2 regions of the Alteromonas sp. AWM4_230 genome follow, and region 1 is predicted to be linked to the other one. Evidence: predicted binding sites of a transcription regulator. Region 1 holds the regulator's gene; the other holds the start of a gene.

Region 1 (3,155 bases):
CCTACATTGGTAATTGAGAATTCTGATCAGATATGTACACAGTGATTGGCTGTGTTAGAGTTGCGATCGGCACCTTGATAGTGAGCATTAATTTTATGAATAATGCTTAACTGCTAAGGCTTGTGGCGCTTTTGGATATAAATTCAGGTCTAAATGTTAGACCTATATCAACAGCGATATGTTAGGGAAATCAGGAAGAGTTAACGCTAGGTCTGCAGTTTCCAACGTACCACACTAGTGCTAACAACTATTTATAATAACTTTTGTCATTAGTTAGTTGTAACGCGCTTATGTTTATCTATCTATAACTACAACGATAATAAAATAGCTACAGAGCGTGAACAAAAATACCGATGAACCCTACATCTAAGGATACCTTTTTACATGTCAGATTTTAGACAACGCGCACTCGACTATCACGCCAAACCCACACCTGGAAAAATTCGCGTAGAGCTATCTAAGCCAGCCGATAGCGTCGACGACCTTGCTCTTGCCTACAGCCCGGGCGTTGCCGAGCCGGTGAGAGAAATCGCCGAGGATGCAGATAACGCTTACAAGTATACGGGCAAAGGTAACTTGGTCGCTGTTATCAGTAACGGAACTGCGATTTTAGGCTTAGGTAATTTAGGCCCATTAGCTTCAAAGCCAGTAATGGAAGGTAAAGCTCTTCTGTTTAAACGCTTTGCTGGTCTAGATGCCATTGATATTGAAGTAAAGCATCGTACGACCGAAGAGTTCATTAATACTGTAGCCAATATTGCTGATACGTTTGGTGGTATTAACCTAGAAGATATCAAAGCGCCGGAGTGCTTTGAAATTGAGCAAGAACTCATTAAGCGCTGTAAAATCCCAGTATTCCATGATGATCAACACGGTACCGCTATTGTAACCGCCGCAGGTATGCTTAACGCTTTAGAAATTCAGGGCAAAAATATAGAGAACGCTAAAATTGTTTGCATGGGTGCCGGAGCAGCAGCGGTTGCCTGTATGGAGCTACTGATTAAGTGTGGTGCCCAGCGTGAGCGTATCTACATGTTAGATAGAAAAGGCGTTATCCACACTCGTCGTGAAGATTTAACTGAGCACAAGAAGCTGTTTGCTAACAATACTGATAAGCGCACCCTTGAAGATGTAATGGAAGGCGCAGATATCTTTGTTGGCGTATCAGGCCCTGATGTTTTACCGCCAGAAGCGCTTTCTTTGATGGCTGAAAACCCAATTGTATTTGCATGTTCTAACCCAGATCCTGAGATAAAGCCTGAACTTGCTCACGAAGTGCGTAAAGACCTGATTATGGCTACTGGCCGCTCAGACTATCCTAATCAGGTAAACAATGTGCTGTGCTTTCCGTTTATTTTCCGCGGTGCTTTAGATGTTCGCGCTACAGCCATTAATGATGAGATGAAAGTAGCGGCAGTAGAAGCTCTTCGTGCTATTACGAAAGAACCTGTACCACAGGAAGTATTGGCAGCGAGTAAAAGCGATAGTCTGACATTTGGTAAGGAGTATATTATTCCTAAACCTATGGACCCACGTCTGTGCGAGCGTATAGCTACCGCCGTATCTAAGGCGGCTATTGAGTCTGGTGTTGCACGAGTACCTGAAAGCCCAGAAGAATAAAGTTCTGGCGCACAAGGCTTAAAATGTTTGGGTTAACGCTCAACCAATATTTGCTAAAAAGTGCGCTTAAAGAATACAAGTACATAAAAAACGGCGCTGTGTTGTAGGCTATCAACTAGCAAAGCCTTACAACACAGCGCCGTTTCTCTTTAATGCTAGATATCAGTCGTCTTCAGACACATCATTTTCGAAGCTTGGATCAATGCCCATTTCTTCCATAATGCGCCTAGCTTCAGCCGGCACGCGATTAGGATTGTCTTTACGCAGGTCATCGTCGTTAGGCAAAGGTTGCCCGGTAAACGCGTGTAAAAAAGCTTCGCACAACAGTTCCGAATTAGTGGCGTGACGCAAATTATTGATTTGGCGGCGGGTACGCTCATCAGTAAGTGCTTTAAGCACGTTAATAGGTATAGAGACAGTGACTTTCTTTACCTGTTCGCTCTTTTTCCCATGCTCTGCGTAGGGGTGAATATATTTACCGTTCCATTCCGCCATTGTACTAACTCGGTCTACTCTTTTTATATTATGAAGAGAAATTCTAAACAAGTTCACGAAAAGGTCAATTGAGCAGTGTAAACTTCTTGACGTCTAGACATATATTCTTTAATTTAGACGTCTAAACGTCTATAAGATAACATTTTTGAGAGTATAAACCATGGTTTCTTACGCACAAGGTATCGATGCATTAAACCAGTCCCTGTCGGAACTGCGTGATATTGATGTATCTTTTGAATTCTTTCCGCCTAAAACGGAAGCCATGGAGCAAACCCTGTGGAAGTCGGTTGAGCGCCTAGCACCGTTAAAGCCCAGCTACATGTCAGTTACTTACGGCGCCAATAGCGGTGAGCGTGACAGAACCCACGATGTGGTAAAACGGATTCAACAGCAAACTGGTGTGGCGGCAGTTCCTCACTTAACCTGTGTTGACGCTAGTCGCGATGAGCTTACACAAATTGCAAAAGACTACTGGGATTCTGGTATTCGCCGTATTGTCGCCCTACGTGGCGACCTGCCCAAAGGGGTAGACAAAACAGAGATGTATGCCTCTGACTTAGTTGCCTTACTAAAAGACGTTGCCGATTTTGACATTTCAGTTGCCGCCTACCCGGAAAAACACCCTGAAGCGCCAAATGCGCAGTTCGACTTGCTAAACCTTAAACGCAAAGCAGAAGCTGGCGCTTCCGAAGCGATAACCCAGTTTTTTTTCGACACCAGTGTTTACCTGCGATTTAGAGACCGTGCAGCCGCCGCAGGTGTAGACTTAGACATAGTTCCAGGCATTTTACCTGTGACTAACTACCAAACGTTAGTAAGATTTGCTGGCTTTACAGACGTGCACGTTCCGGGCTGGTTACATAAAATGTTCGACGGTCTTGATGCAGATGATCAAGCCACTCGTAACCTAATAGGCGCTAACATTGCCATGGACCAAGTGAAAGTTCTTGCAAAAGAAGGGGTGAAGCACTTCCACTTTTATACCTTAAATCGCAGTGAGTTAAGCTATGCTATCTGCCACATGCTAGGTGTACGCTCCG
Region 2 (3,155 bases), 260 kb from region 1:
CCAAACATCCGGGCTAGTCGTGCTAGACGAACAGCTAGTTACCATTGCAGATGCAAGTGCGGATGTTACGCAGCAGTTGAAGTTACATAGCATTTCACCAGAAACGGCAACGCTAAGCGCGTCTAGTAAGCGTTTTTCATTCTCAAGAGATGTGCGTCGAAGCTGCTTCTATAGCTACTTGAGCGAACAACCAGATTTAGAAGCGTTAGCGGTAGACCCTAGAGATGCTAATGTCATTTACACCGTCACAGAGGATGCAACCCGTACTGGGGCCTTGAGCCCTCGTTGTGAAACCAAGTACGAAGATACAGGCTCTACAGACTACCCAAGCCTATTGGTTAAATTAACCCGCAAGGACAATGGTGACGTTGAAATGTCAGATGTGCGTCCGCTCCAGTTTCCGAAAGAGTTCGAAGTAGGTAACTTTCCTAACGATGGTATTGAAGGCCTGACTATGGCGGAAGACGGCACTTTGTATTTGGCATTAGAAAAAGACAAAGCAGGGCAGCCAAGGATCTTTACATTGTCTGTTGATGAAAACTTTTTCTCATCGAGCGATTTTGCAACTGTAAGTGAACCAGACCTTCAGCTTCCTTCGTTTACCTCGGGTAATCACCCTATAAATGGCTTGGCTTTATATACGCACTCAACGGGCGCATCATATTTATTTGGCGCGGCAAGAAACGACAATGAATTATGGGTAATTGATACCACTGGTAGCAAACCGACAAAGCGCATTCCCATTATTTTTGATGTTGCCAGTGATCAGAGTTGCGAACAGTACACAATGGATAACTCGTCGATGGAAGGGTTAGTCACTATTGATAGTACGCTATGGATCATTAACGATCCGTGGGAAAAGAATTATATGAAAAACGCGACATGTGAGGCGCATAAGACGCGTTATGAAGATTTAGCGCCCTTGCTATTTTCGATAGAAATCAATGACGCTTGGTTTGATTAGCGTCTATCTACTTACGATGTTATTAAAACCGAAAAAGGGTTGCTACCAAGCAACCCTTTCGTTTCTAGCCAACCTGTAAACGTCGCTAAAAAAGCTGACTTTACCTATGCATCGCTGCGAAGGCGAGAAGCAAAAGTCTTTTTGAATTTTGCAAGTTTAGGTGCAACCACCATAGAACAATACTGGTTCTGCGGATTATTTTTGAAATAATCCTGATGATAGTCTTCGGCGTCATAGTAGTTATTCAAGGCTACTACTTCAGTGACTACCGGGTCAGGCCAGATTTCTTCTTCTGTGATTTGTGCAATAATTTTTTCAGCTTCCGCTTTTTGTGCATCGTCGTGATAGAAGATTGCGCTGCGATACTGAGTACCCAAATCATTACCCTGTCTGTTTAGCTGAGTAGGGTTATGTAGCGCGAAGAAAATCTCTAGAATTTCACGGTAGCTGATGCTGTCTGCATCAAAGGTTACTTGTACCACTTCTGCATGACCAGTGTTTCCCGTACATACCTCTTCATAGGTTGGATCGGCTTTTTCACCTCCAGCATAGCCAGAAATTGCTTTTTCTACACCTTCGACAGTGTTAAATGCAGACTCGATACACCAAAAGCATCCGCCTGCTAAAGTGGCTACTTGTAAATTTGCCATAATAAAACCTCTCATGATCTTTGCTTGTAGTGTGGGTGCGGGTAGGGCACAACACAAGTCATCCAAGCGTGTTTTTTTATCGTATAAACGAATATTAAATAAGAATAACGTGCGACGGCTTAAAACGGTTTTAAACTGGCCGCGACAAGAGTGCTGATAGTGCACGGCAAACGCGATGTATTTTTTGTTTTTCCATGTTTGCATGGGCGAAATCGTCTTTTAAGCGATAAGCGTCTTATTTAGCAGAGGTAGGTAGAAGTGATTATTTTTTACGATGGTTATTGCCCTTTGTGCATAGCCGAAATGCGTCATTTACGCAAAAGAGACAAGGATAACAAACTCACCCTGGTCGACATTCAGGCCCCTGATTTTGCAACTCGCTATCCTGCCATGGATTGGCATGCGCTTAACGCCAGAATTCACGGACTTCGCGAGGATGGTACCCTAATTACCGGACTTGATGTTACCCATGAAGCGTGGAAGGCAGTAGGTATGGGATGGATCTACGCACCGCTTCGCTGGCCTGTTATCCGTTATGCCGCTGATGCTTTCTACAATGTATTCGCAAAACATAGATATACCATTTCTTACCTTTTAACGGGAAAAAAACGTCAGTGCGACCGCTGTGTACCGGGAGAGCCGAATGGAAAATAACGTACTTATCGTGGGCGCATCTGGTGGCATAGCGTCTGCGCTTATAGAGCAATATCGCAGTGCGGGCGCAAAAGTGTTCGCTGTAAGTCGTGCAGCTGCAACTGAAAGTAATAATTCAGAGAACGTCTCCTATCATCAAATTGCTGAACAGAATGATAAGCACATCAGCGGCTTTGTTAAGCAACTTGCTAAGCAAGAGGTTGTGTTAAATACGGTAGTAATAACAACCGGTTTTTTGCATAACGAAAGCGAAGATATTCACCCCGAAAAGCGCTTAGAAGATGTCAGCGAGGAAGCCTTGACTGCGTATTTTGCGACAAACAGCATTATTCCCGCTATATGGCTTAAGCATTTAGTCAACGTTATGAGTAAAGAAGGCTCAACCCTTGTTTGCCTAAGCGCGAGAGTTGGGAGTATATCAGACAACGGGCTTGGCGGATGGTATGGCTACCGTGCCTCGAAAGCCGCGCTCAATATGTTTGTCAAAACAGCGTCTGTAGAGTACAAGCGCAGATTGAAAGATGTCATGCTGGTATGTTACCACCCAGGTACCGTTGATACTGGGCTGTCGAAGCCATTTCAAAAAAATGTAGCGGCTAAAAAACTCTTTACGCCAGAGTTCACTGCAAAGCAACTTATTCACCACCTTTCAGCGCTCAATCGGGACCAGACTTGCCATTTTATCGACTGGAATGGTGAAGTGGTAACTTGGTGATACGGTCTAACCTCATTTCTGCAAGTCCAACATCAAGACTTTTTATTTCACTGCTGTTACCATGTTATTTTGGGAATGGTGCAGCGTATTGATACGCCCATAGAGGTAGCAATACAACGCGTTGACGCCACATGTGAGTCATTACAACAAACGCCATCCTAATAATAAATAA

What was found. Region 1 encodes MetJ, which represses methionine synthesis genes. Its sites were predicted from a motif close to TAGACGTCTAGACGTCTA; they were not measured.
Region 2: the regulator MetJ is predicted to act here: its motif matches at 1,691-1,708, upstream of msrA (peptide-methionine (S)-S-oxide reductase MsrA).

The regions. Positions count from the first base shown of each region.
Region 1 is NZ_JBSWTB010000001.1:911,409-914,563, reverse strand. It holds gene ACXACS_RS03940 (malic enzyme-like NAD(P)-binding protein) at 385-1,620, shown strand; gene metJ (met regulon transcriptional regulator MetJ) at 1,783-2,115, opposite strand; gene metF (methylenetetrahydrofolate reductase) at 2,276-3,155, shown strand, end outside.
Region 2 is NZ_JBSWTB010000001.1:1,169,706-1,172,860, forward strand. It holds gene ACXACS_RS05035 (hypothetical protein) at 1-964, shown strand, start outside; gene msrA (peptide-methionine (S)-S-oxide reductase MsrA) at 1,069-1,614, opposite strand; gene ACXACS_RS05045 (thiol-disulfide oxidoreductase DCC family protein) at 1,873-2,268, shown strand; gene ACXACS_RS05050 (SDR family NAD(P)-dependent oxidoreductase) at 2,258-2,983, shown strand.